One region of the Bacillus sp. LH1 genome, then DNA from elsewhere that is predicted to be linked to it. Evidence: riboswitches for the same ligand, from Rfam matches in the RefSeq annotation. Region 1 holds a riboswitch; each other region holds the start of a gene.

Region 1 (3,151 bases):
TCTTATTTATTTAAACAAAAAGCTAGTTTTATACTAGCTTTTTTACATAATAAATCACTTATTTCCCACGCAATTTATAATCTTCTCCCACTCTAACTCCGTAAGATGTAATGACTCAAATGCAAAAAAATCTTCGCAAATTTTTCCGATCAGGTGTGGATGTTCCCTCAAAAAATTCCACTGTAACGCTTTAGGAAGAAAATATGTTTCATATTCTTTACTTCCCCTTACTACCTGATCAACTTCTCTTTCACAAATTCCTCTTATTAAATAATCATTTCTTAACTCTATTTGAATTTGCTGAAATGTTTCGCTGCATTTTTTCAATTGAAGTAAACACGTAACATACTTCCGAAAAAGTTCGCCATCATACTGAACACAGTTTATAATACGATCGACTTCATTCATAATGCACGAGCCTTTTCTTCTATTTGTAATAACCATTTCTCACGCTTTGATACTTTACTCGTTTTCACAGATTGAAACACTGACCGTTTTATATCGCGAATGCCACAAAAACGTAAAATACCTCTCTTCATCATAATCCAATCTGCTGATCGATATAACAATGCGACGTACCATAGAGGCGAGTCTAACGTATTAATAACCCATGCTTTTTTCCCTTGCAATAATCCTTTCGGCAGAGCCCCTTCATATTTATAAGCAAATCCAGCTACGAAAATACGATCGATAAATCCTTTTAAAATTGCTGGCATCCCCCACCACCATATTGGATAGATGAATAGAAGTGTATCTGCTTCTTCTACTAACGTTCTATACCGAGCTGTTTCCTCTTCATTTACTAAATCGCGTCTTTTCTTCTCTTCATTAAATACGAGGACTGGATCAAATTGTTCTTTGTATAAATCAAGTACGGTAACTGAATGATTTGTTTCCTGTAGTCCTTTTTGCACATGATTGAAAATCGCCGCGTTAAAACTTGAAGGATTAGGATGAGCATATATAATTAGTACGTTCACTACAAAACAACTCCCTCTATACGTTAAAGTTTCTCCTTCTTTAATAACTTCTCTACAATTTGTACGTTTTTCGAACTTTGCAACAATCGATTTAATAATATAAGTAACTCTTCTTTTTCTAAATCTTTCAGTTTCTCTTTAACTGCACTCTCACCAGCACCTTGCATATCATAAACAACTGCCGCCATATGTTTACAATAATTTTCATAGGGACACTCACAGTTACTTTCTGAAAAATCTTCGAGATCGATAACTACTTCATAATTCCCTGCATTTCCAGTAACGAAAGCAAACACTTTTTTATCTTGTATTTCAACATCTTCTACATGCCCATCTTCATAATATTCATATCCCTTATCTACAATGTACTTTGGGATCCATTTCGTTATATCTTTTAATAAGTAAGCGTACATAATTGTACCCCTTCCTTTAATTCCCTTTTGACTTCAAAAATCCTGCATGTTATTCTAATTACTGTTAAGTAGCAAGTCTACGTGACAAAACGACTGACACCTATTCGGCGAAGGTGTCTCTTTTCATTTGCAGCCGATATGAATTGCCTCTTTCAGGCACATTCAATTTTTGACACTACACACTCAACACCATTCCCTGTATCAGGCTGCTTTAGCAGTCTTTTACTCTACATACTCCGTTATTTTAAGAAAAAAAGAGAGCTTAGCTCCCTTTTCTCGCCTTATACAATACCCCTTTTTCAGCATAGAGATATTCATCAGCTAATGTAATTTTCCCATCCAGTTTTAGTTCGTCTAATAATCTTGATAAATAAAATTGATGCAACATCTTTTTCGTGAATTTTCCTTCATGATGCGAAACGATATGTTCTTGAATATCTAACAATGATATCGGCTTATCTTGCTCTATCATATATTCATAAACTGTACTACGCAGTTTTACGTATTTTTCGAGTGTCACAGTAATGCGCAACCCCTTTCTTCTTAATATAAATTTTCGTAATCGGTTTTTTTGCAATAAAAAAACCTCTCCGATAAGAAGAAGTTACGTATATATCTTCGTCTTATCTCCCAGAACAAATATGTTCTGCTGGAATTAGCACCTGCATCGCGGTTGCTGGGTTTCATCGGGCCAGTCCCTCCACCTCTCTGGATAAGAAAATATTCACTTAATTCTTACTATACGTAATTCCACTTTAATTGTCAAACAAATATAATAAATATAACAAATTATATTTTCTTCCTTACTGTTCATACTACCCATATACGAACATGCAAGGAGGATTATGAAATGCATCAAAATGCTCGCGGATATGTACAAGATTCTTTTCAATCATTACAAGAAGCTAAAAATTGTTTAGAAGAAGCGCTCGAAACAGTTGAAAAAGATTTTAATCGCGCTCGTATTGAACAATCACTTTATGCTGTTGAACAAGCTATTCAACGTTGCGAGTACACCGTTCACATTTTAGAAAAAGATTAAAAACTTCCCATCAATTGATGGGAAGTTTTTTCAAATGGCATACTTCATAATTATTGCCGTTATGATTAAAAAATATACAGAATTAGCAATTTCTAAAATTCCTACTTTTTTAATAGAAATTTTTTTGCCATACAACACAATTGCTCGAATGACACTTGGTATAAAAATAAGAGAACACCACGGATTAATCACAAATATGATTATCGTTAATACGATATGATATCCCCAAGATATAAGACGATACTTCGGGTTATTTTTTTCACGAATCATCGTTTTCACATAGAACGTACTACCTAAAAAGTATAAAAATGAAATAAGCGCAATGAATAATGCTGTATGATCGATTTGCTTCATTGAAAAGGAATAACTAATTAACCCACCGATACAAAACACAATAATCGCACAAATATCATTTAATAGTGCTCTTTCATTTTTTTGACGAGCGTAATACATATTCACTATAAATAATGGAATCATTACTATTACGAATAAAAGAATTCGCCACTCATATAATAAAGAAATCATCCCAAATAGGAACGCAATAAGAAAATAAATAATGGAAACTTGTAAAAACTCTTTTTTTCGTCTTTGCTTTATGTACGTAAGAAATGGGTACGTAGCTAAATAGATAAAGAACCACGCTAAAAACAATGGAATATGATAAATAGTAGGTTTCCCAAGTATGACACTTAATAAAAAAGGAATAACAAGCATGG
Region 2 (3,151 bases), 2.3 Mb from region 1:
TAATGTGCGCTTTATCCTCACCATTGCTACTCATAACCATATCTATCTTTGCTGATTCATATTTAAAATCTTTTGTAATAATATATTCTCCATCTATTTCTTCTATCTTTGCATTTTGGCCTTGTAGCATTTGTTTCTGCTTTTCATCCATACTAGCTAACATACTCTCTGTCTCTTGCCCTTTTAATGCAAACTTCAGCTTATAATTATCTCCACTTTTCTCCATCTTCACTTTATTTAAAATTTCCGATGGAATCTCTAAATTATCTACCATTCCTTGAGTCGCATTCATTCCGTTAGCATTTAATTGTTCCTCTGGTACAGACATAACTTCACCCGTATTAGGATTTTTCAACTGACCAGCAATTTTGCCACCCACATCATAAACAACAACCTCTGTACCAGAAACATTCATTTCAGAACGAGAATTTTTTTTCTTCGGCTCTAATTGCATTTTGGCCTTTATTACATTCATCTCTGTTCCTTCAGCCTTTATTCCCACATCATATGTCATCGTTACATTTTCTTCGTTTTTAAAAGCTTCATTCGCTTTATTAAAAACATCCTTCGCTGTTAATTCCTTTTCTTTCTGCACAGCTTCTTTTTTCGGTTCATCAGTCTTTTTTGCTTTCTCATTACTACACCCTACTCCTAGACCGACTGCAAGTACTAAACTTGAAATTAAAATAATTTTTTTCATAACGTCCCCTCCTTCCCAAAAATAATATCATCTCTTTTCCTATGAAATCTATATAATTCGTAATATTCTTCTTTAAATTTATTTCCTATATAGCAACATGTTTGAGAAAAAGTTTAAATATGATGTAAATAATAACAACTCATTTCAGGAGGTCATTATGAAAGCTATTATTTGCACAAAGTATGGACCACCTAATGTTCTCCAACTTCAAAATATAGAAAAGCCTAAACCTAAAAAAAATGAAGTATTAGTTAAAATTCACGCAACAAGTGTATCGACTGGAGATTGTAGAATACGTGGCTTTAATAGCCCCCTCTTATTTTGGATTCCTATGCGGATCATATTAGGTTTCAGAAAACCGAGAAAACCTATACTTGGCGTAGAGTTATCCGGTGAAATCGAAGACATTGGAACAGATGTAACACAATTTAAAAAAGGAGATCAAGTTTTTGCATTAACAGAACTAAACCTTGGTGGTTATGCCGAATACACATGCGTGCATGAAAGTGGATTAATAGCATTAAAACCTACCAATGTGACATATGAAGAAGCTGCCGTTATTCCTTTTGGCGGAACTTCAGCATTGCACTTCCTTAGAAAAGGACAGATAAAAAAAGGGCAACGAGTACTTATATACGGCGCCTCTGGGTCAGTAGGGACAGCTGCCGTACAACTTGCGAAATACTTCGGGGCGACTGTCACAGCCATTTGTAGTAGTTCGAATTTCGATTTAGTAACAGCTTTAGGGGCAGACAACGTAATTGATTATATGAAAGAAGATTTTACTAAGCGGGGCGAGCACTATGATATTATATTTGATGCAGTTGGAAAATATAATAAGTCTCTTTGTACAGATGCATTAATGCCTAATGGAAAATATGTATCTGTGAACGGAATGATGGCAAAAGTCAGTAAAGAAGATATGAACCTACTAAAACAACTAGCTGAAACAGAAAAGCTAAAGCCTGTTATTGATAGAACTTACCGATTAGAAGAAATTGCTGAAGCTCATATATATGTAGAAAAAGGACATAAAAAGGGGAACGTTTCGATTACCTTAAAATAAAATATATTCTGAAAATATCATTGACAATTCTTTTTGTACGATTTACTATTAGTACCATATTCAAAACTACATACACATACTCTTATCAAGAGTGGCGGAGGGACTGGCCCGATGATGCCCGGCAACCGAGCTTATGACGTATAAGCTAAGGTGCTAATTCCTGCAAAACGAGTTTTCGTTTTGGAAGATAAGAGAGGAATCTATTTCGTCTATTCGGCACCTCTCTTATTTTTTGGGAGGTGCTTTTTATTTTGGAACGTATATGAAGGGGGATTTATAGATGAAAAAGGTATTATTAAGCATTGTAAGCGGAGCAGTATTATTATTAGGCGCATGTAGTGTGAGTTCAGATAAAGAGGTAAAAGAATTAGACGAGAAAAAGATTACTGTCGGTGTAACAGGTGGACCACATGAACAAATTTTTGAAAAGGTAAAAGAAGTTGCAGCAAAAGATGGCCTCGAAATTGATATAAAAGTATTTAATGATTATGTAGCGCCAAACGTATCATTAGATGAAAAAAGCCTTGATGTAAATAGCTACCAAACGAAATCGTATTTAGATGTATTTAAAGCTGAACGCAATATGAAATTAGCTGAAGTATTTTCAACAGTAACATTCCCTATGGGTGTATATTCTAAAGATATAAAAGATGTAAAAGACTTAAAAGAGGGCGATGCAATTGCTGTACCAAATGACCCAACGAATGAACTTCGAGCTTTAAAATTATTTGAAAAAGCAGGGGTTTTAAAAGTTGATCCAAAGGCTACAGAAAAAGCGACTGCAAAAGATGTAATTGAAAATCCAAAAAAATTAAAGATTGTCGAATTAGAGGCATCTCAATTACCAACGCAACTAAGTGAAGTGAAAGCAGCTGCAATTAACACAAACTTTGCATTAGGTGCAAAATTAAGTCCAGCGAAAGATTCTATTTTCCGCGAAGGAAAAGATTCACCCTATGTGAACTGGGTTGTTGTTCGTACTGAAAATAAAGATGATGCCGTTGTAAATAAATTAAAGAAAGCTTATCAATCTAAAGAAGTAAAAGAGTTTATCGAGAAAAAATTTGATGGTTCAGTTTTACCATCTTGGTAGGAGCTGACGATAATGATTGAATTAAAAAACATATCCAAAGTATTTACAACAAAAAAAGGGAATGTTGAGGCTCTTAAGTCTACTTCCCTTAAAGTAGAAAAAGGCGAGGTATTTGGAATCATTGGGTATAGTGGCGCTGGTAAAAGTACATTGATTCGATGTGTAAATTTATTAGAAAAACCAACGACAGGAAATATCATTGTAAACGAACAAGACTTAACAACGTTATCGACAAAAGAACTAGCAAAAGCGAGACAAAAAATCGGAATGATCTTTCAAGGATTCAATTTAC
Region 3 (3,151 bases), 1.8 Mb from region 1:
ACCCAATTAAAATAGAAACAATCCCACATACTCCAACTAAGATTGGATAAAATGCATATGGCAACAATTCAACCGGAGATAACGCTGCAAATCCTGCTGCCGTTAACATTTGGGCACCGTACGGAATTAATCCTTGCACACAACATGAGAAAAGATCTAATACACTCGCTGATTTACGAGGATCTATTTCATATTGATCTGCAATATTTTTTGCAAGCGGGCCTGTAAAGATAATTGAAATCGTATTATTCGCTGTACACATATTCGTCATACTCACTAAACCAGCAATACCAAATTCCGCTCCTTTTTTCGAACGAATATTACGTGTTAATACATTCATTAAATATTGAATACCACCATTATATTGGATTAATTCAACCATACCGCCAATTAATATAGCAAGTAATACTAACTCCATCATACCGCCCATTCCAGTCGTTACACTTTTAAAGAAACTTTCTAACGTGTAACTTCCATCTATAAGGCCGATAACACCAGATAGTACAGTTCCACCAGTTAATACAATAAGTACATTCCAGCCAAGTAGCGCTGTAATAAGTACTCCTGCGTACGGTAAAATCTTTATCCAATCAAAGCTATGTGCTTTAATCTGCGTGTCACTTCCTGAAGTAACTATTACTAATAGTACAATTGTAATAATAGCCGCTGGTAACACAATTAAAAAGTTCGTTTTAAACTTATCTTTCATTTCTGTTCCTTGTGAACGAACAGCTGCGATTGTTGTATCTGAAATAAATGATAAATTATCACCAAACATCGCTCCGCCAACAACAGTAGCCATTGCAAGCGCAATTGAGATATCAGTTTGACCACTAATACCTACAGCAATCGGCGCTAATGCTGCAATTGTTCCCATTGAAGTTCCCATCGCTAATGAAATAAATGCACCAATAACAAAGATTCCAGCTACGATAAATCCTGGCGGTAAAATAGTTAACGCTAAATTAACAGTTGAGTCTACTCCGCCCATTCCTTTAGCAGTTTCAGAAAACGCACCTGCAAGCACAAAAATTAATACCATAATCATAATATCCGGATTTCCTGCACCTTTAGCGAACCGCTCTACTTTCACATTAAAACTTTCTTTACGATTCATCACTAAAGCGACTCCTACAGCAATTGAAATCGCTACAAGTATCGGCAATTTATAGAAATCACCTGTAATAATTCCAGAACCAATAAATAGCGCCAAAAATATTCCAAGTGGTAATAAAGCTAAACCATTTCCTCTCGTTTCTTTCAAAGTACCATCTCTCCCTAGTTTCAACCTTTTTCTAATGAATAACAAAAGACCTCTTCCGATGAGAAGAGGTCTTATACATCTATAAGAAACACTCTTCTCATCTTTCAAGCACACGCTTGCTGGATTTGGCACAGCACTCTGAAATCGAGTCCGCTGCCGAGGCATCGTAGGGCCAGTCCCTCCGCCTCTCTTTATAAGAAGGTTTCATATTTATTTTTTAATAATAATTTCTTCCCTAACTTTACTCGCTTACAAAACAAAAGTCAATTATTTTTTGTATAGATTTTTTTGGTAATTATACAAAAATTTGAATACAACAATCATTTTAACTTTTCGATTTCTTCTTCCAATATTGAAATCCAATAAAATTCACTATTTTTTATTGTTGCTAATATCCATTTCGTAGTGTGCCATGCTAGCTCATACTCTTCCTTCGTGACATCACCACTTTTATAAGCATCCTCTAGCTCCTCTTCATCTAATACATACACCTTACCGCTAGATAATAATACTACATCTAAATATAAATCATCAAAATACGGTAAACCACGATCGTCTATTTTATATTCTTTCGCCACATCGATATAATATTGCACTAATTTTTTCTGATCATCTAACATAGCGGTAATCGCAAAGTTTTTCCCGTCTATGAAATATTGAATCCACGTATACTGATCTGCTGCAATACAAAGTTCTTCACCATCATATTCTTTACAACTAGGCTCTCTCACCTTTTTTATATCCAGTATTCCGAGCATTCCCTCTTCCACTTGCTTAACCGTATAACTCTTTTCTATTAGTCTCTTCCACGAAGAACCGTCACCATATTTTCGTTTCATTATGTCTGCTCCTCTTCTATATACAGAAAAGCTCCCACATATTATGTGAGAGCTTGTTCATATTATAATTAAGCCGCTTGACCCTTTTCAGAAATCTCTTTTAAATAAGCTTGTCCTTTTTCAGCGTCATATTGACCTTCCCACTTAGACATAACTACAGCTGCTAAAGAGTTTCCTACAACGTTAACTGCTGTACGAGCCATATCTAAAATACGGTCAATACCAGCAATGAACGCTAAGCCTTCAGGTGGAATACCTACTGTACCAAGTGTCGCTAATAATACAACGAATGATACGCCCGGTACACCTGCGATACCTTTTGATGTAACCATTAATACAAGTAATAATGTAATTTGTTGTGTAATAGATAAATCAATACCGTACATTTGCGCCAAGAAAATAGCCGCAATTGCTTGATATAAAGTTGATCCATCTAAGTTAAATGAATAACCAGTCGGAATAACGAAAGATGTAATTGCTTTCGGACAACCGAATTTCTCCATTTTCTCCATGATTTTTGGTAAAACTGTTTCTGAGCTTGCTGTAGAATACGCTAAGATCAGCTCGTCTTTTAAAATCTTAAAGAATTGGAAAATGTTAATTCCAAATATTTTCGCTGTAAGTCCTAAGACAACTACGACGAAGAAGATCATTGCTCCATATACGACAATTAGTAATTTCCCTAATGGAATTAATGAAGCAAGACCAAATGTAGAAACTGTAACACCAATTAGTGCAAATACACCAAATGGTGCAAATTTCATAACTTGGTTTGTTACGTAAAACATTGCGTCAGCCACACCTTGGAAAAATTGAAGAACTGGTCTTCCTCTTTCACCAATTGCTGCTACACCTAAACCAAATAGTACAGAGAAGAAGATAATAGCTAGCATATCTCCGTCAGCTAACGACTTCATAATGTTCGTTGGAACAATATTTACAAATGTATCTGCAAATGAATGACTTTGTACTTGCTCTGTCGTATGTGTATATTTCGAAATATCTGTCTTTGTTAACTGCTCCATATTTACGCCTTTTCCTGGTTGGA
Region 4 (3,151 bases), 670 kb from region 1:
AAAATTATGTAATGTTAATGTAAATGAAACTTCTTCAAAAACAGTAGGCTGTGTAATCATATGATTTGGATTTTGCATCACGTAAGATATGATTTCCCCACGTTTACGAATAGACCAAGAACTAATATCTTCACCTTTTAACGCAATTTTCCCATTTTTCATTTTGTTTATACCTATAAGACTATGAGCTAATGTGGATTTCCCTGCTCCATTATGTCCTAACAGTGCCACAATTTCTCCTTCATATATTAAAAGGTTTACATTTTCTAATACTTTTTGTTTATTAGGGTATGAAAATGATAAATTCTCCACTTTAAGTAATTCCTTGTTTTTAGCATTCCTTTCTAATATGACTTGTTTCTCCATCCACTCTTTTATAACGTTGCTTACCTTTTCTTTTTGAAGGTTTTCCATTGGATATATTACGTCATTATTACAATCAAAGTGTAATCTCTTTAATGCTTCGATGTAAATAGGCTCTCTTAAGCCAATACGTGGTAATATATTTGACGCTAAGATTTCTTTTGGTGTTCCCATCGCAATGACTTTACCTTCATCAATTAATATAACTTTGTCTAAATCCAGTTTTAAAATTTCTTCTATCCTATGTTCGATAATAACAATCGTTTTATTATACTGCTCATGTATATCTTTCATAAGTTCTATCGTATGTATGGCGCTTAGTGGATCTAAGTTCGCTAATGGTTCATCGAACAATAATATATCCGCATTTGTTGTTAATAAACCAGCAAGAGAAACTGTTTGCTTTTGACCTCCTGATAATTCATGTGGACTTTGTTTATGAAACGTATGCATCTTCACCTTTCTTAATGAGTCCGAAACAATCTTTTTCATGTTATCTTGCTTTACACATTCATTTTCTAAATAAAAAGCTACATCTTCTTCTACTGTCAGACCAATAAATTGAGCATCTTGATCTTGTAAAATTGTTCCTACCTGTTTACTTTGTTCAAAAATACTTCCTTCCCTTGGGTCTTTACCGGCAATTAAAACGTTACCTGTGCTATTCCCTTCGTAAGAAAATGGGATTAGCCCATTTATACAATGAGCTAATGTCGACTTTCCTGAACCACTTCGTCCAGCAATTAGCACTTTTTCCCCAGGGTATATATGAAAGGTAATATCACTTAAAGTAGGCTGCGCAGCATGCCCATATTGAAAGGTGAATTGTTCAAACGAAATAATTGGTTGCATGTTAACATCCCTACTTTTCAATTTTTAAATGTGTATGTTTCTTATTGGATTTCGCCAAACCAATTGTAAGTGGCAATCCAAGTACTAAGAAAACGATGACATCGGAAATTGTTGCTCCTAATACTTGTATAACAATTTTGTCAAATGGTTCTCCCATCACAATAATATCGAATGCCCCAGCAAATATAATAGCAATGACAATACCAACTAGCCCAGTAATTGCTAAATAAGAAATATCCCCCTTGTTAAACGACCCGTTTTTCACACTAAAACCAACTCTTTTTTGAATAAGCCCCATTGAAAAACCAATAATTCCTGAACTAATAACCCATCCCCACCAAATACCCCATCCAGCAATCGTATCTGTTACGGTATGACCGATAAGTCCGATTAACAGTCCTGCCACTGGACCAAATAATGCTCCAAAAACAGTTAATATAGCTAATGCTGGTTTAATAAATGTATTCGGTGCAATAGAAAATCCCCAAAGTCCTAATATCCCGTATAATGCTGCTCCAATACCGATTGCTACTACTAACTTTGTTGATAATTTATTCATGACAATTCCCCTCTCATATTAGTCAACTTTTATTACTCTATATTTAATTTAAAAATGAATTATGCATCGACACTCCCTTTCTATACAACAAAAAAATGACCTCTTACATAAGAGGTCACTTTCTTTCACTTTCAAGAATCCTCTTATCTTTCAAAAAACACATCGTGTCCTCTGCGGAATTAGCACCTTCCTATAAAATTGCATAGGGGTTGCTGAGGTTTCTTAGGGCCGTTCCCTCCACCTCTCTGGATAAGTATTAATTTGTAATTCGTATTATGGCACTAAAGAATGTAAATTTCAACACTTTTCTTACTATTTTTATTTTTTATTAAATAGCGCATTTAAATCATTGTATTCTTATCGGAATTATGAAATAATGAATTCAAAATCGTTTCGGGGAGGAATGCATTATGAAAGTTATTGGTTTGATTGGAGGATTAAGTTGGGAATCTACATCATTATACTATAAACATATTAATACACTTACACTCTCTCAATACGATCAAAATGCGAAGCTAATTTTATATAGTATGGACTTTGGTGAAGTAACTACTTTATTACAAAACCATCAATATGAAGAAGTGAAAAATGAACTAGTTACAGTTGCAAAGAAAGTTGAAAAATCTGGGGCTGAATGTTTATTAATGTGTTCAAATACTGTACATCTATTTGCCGAGGAGGTAGAACAAGCAATATCTATCCCGCTTCTTCACATTGGTGATGTAAGTGCTAAAGAAATGGTAGAACAGAATATAAAACGTATCGGACTATTAGGAACAAAACAAACGATGGAGCAAGATTTCTATAAATCACGATTAGCGAAATATAACATTGAGACAATTATCCCAAATGACGAGGAAAGAACTTTTATCCACCATGTCATATTAGATGAATTAAGTAGAGGGATCATTTCAGAAACATCTAAAAAAAGGTTATTACAAATTACAAAATCATTAATTCAAAACGGCGCTGAAGGTGTATTATTAGGCTGCACTGAAATACCTTTACTCATCTCCCAAAATGATCTTGCTGTTCCCGTTTTTGATACTGCTTTTTTACATGCAAATACTGCTGTACAATTTGCTGGATAAGAATACACAAGCATAAAGGTGAGAACCTCTATGCTTGTATACAGTTACGACTAATTATCCCGCTATTTGCAGGCAGTAAAGCCCCACCAATTAAAGTTTTACTTTATTCAAAAGAGATTCAATAACTGCAATCGCTTCTTTTGAACCACCACATTCTAAAAAGCTATCATTAAGTTTTCTTATACCATATTTATACTTTTCATTTGAAAGTACATCTGTTACGGCCTCTTTTAAAGTGTGTACATTAACATGTTCTTTCAATAATCTATGTGCCGCTTCAAGCTCA

Evidence for each region. Region 1 has a riboswitch for S-adenosylmethionine ahead of ACX9TM_RS16735 (hypothetical protein). Riboswitches for the same ligand answer to the same signal wherever they lie in the genome.
Region 2: another riboswitch for S-adenosylmethionine. It lies ahead of ACX9TM_RS01060 (MetQ/NlpA family ABC transporter substrate-binding protein); the one in region 1 lies ahead of ACX9TM_RS16735 (hypothetical protein).
Region 3: another riboswitch for S-adenosylmethionine. It lies ahead of ACX9TM_RS07615 (Na+/H+ antiporter NhaC family protein); the one in region 1 lies ahead of ACX9TM_RS16735 (hypothetical protein).
Region 4: another riboswitch for S-adenosylmethionine. It lies ahead of ACX9TM_RS13275 (ECF-type riboflavin transporter substrate-binding protein); the one in region 1 lies ahead of ACX9TM_RS16735 (hypothetical protein).

Annotation. Positions count from the first base shown of each region.
Region 1 is NZ_CM175007.1:3,232,325-3,235,475, forward strand. It holds gene ACX9TM_RS16715 (short-chain fatty acid transporter) at 1-14, shown strand, start outside; gene ACX9TM_RS16720 (hypothetical protein) at 55-408, opposite strand; gene ACX9TM_RS16725 (NAD(P)H-dependent oxidoreductase) at 405-980, opposite strand; gene ACX9TM_RS16730 (SWIM zinc finger family protein) at 1,004-1,393, opposite strand; gene ACX9TM_RS16735 (hypothetical protein) at 1,656-1,913, opposite strand; SAM riboswitch class I at 2,014-2,112, opposite strand; gene ACX9TM_RS16740 (hypothetical protein) at 2,244-2,435, shown strand; gene ACX9TM_RS16745 (YwiC-like family protein) at 2,466-3,151, opposite strand, start outside.
Region 2 is NZ_CM175007.1:185,648-188,798, reverse strand. It holds gene ACX9TM_RS01070 (DUF6612 family protein) at 1-700, opposite strand, end outside; gene ACX9TM_RS01065 (NAD(P)-dependent alcohol dehydrogenase) at 858-1,766, shown strand; SAM riboswitch class I at 1,846-1,960, shown strand; gene ACX9TM_RS01060 (MetQ/NlpA family ABC transporter substrate-binding protein) at 2,047-2,859, shown strand; gene ACX9TM_RS01055 (methionine ABC transporter ATP-binding protein) at 2,872-3,151, shown strand, end outside.
Region 3 is NZ_CM175007.1:1,441,788-1,444,938, reverse strand. It holds gene ACX9TM_RS07615 (Na+/H+ antiporter NhaC family protein) at 1-1,264, opposite strand, end outside; SAM riboswitch class I at 1,359-1,464, opposite strand; gene ACX9TM_RS07610 (ribonuclease FAU-1 family protein) at 1,585-2,103, opposite strand; gene gltP (glutamate/aspartate:proton symporter GltP) at 2,172-3,151, opposite strand, start outside.
Region 4 is NZ_CM175007.1:2,567,060-2,570,210, reverse strand. It holds gene ACX9TM_RS13280 (ABC transporter ATP-binding protein) at 1-1,215, opposite strand, end outside; gene ACX9TM_RS13275 (ECF-type riboflavin transporter substrate-binding protein) at 1,226-1,774, opposite strand; SAM riboswitch class I at 1,915-2,030, opposite strand; gene ACX9TM_RS13270 (aspartate/glutamate racemase family protein) at 2,185-2,865, shown strand; gene ACX9TM_RS13265 (macrolide family glycosyltransferase) at 2,956-3,151, opposite strand, start outside.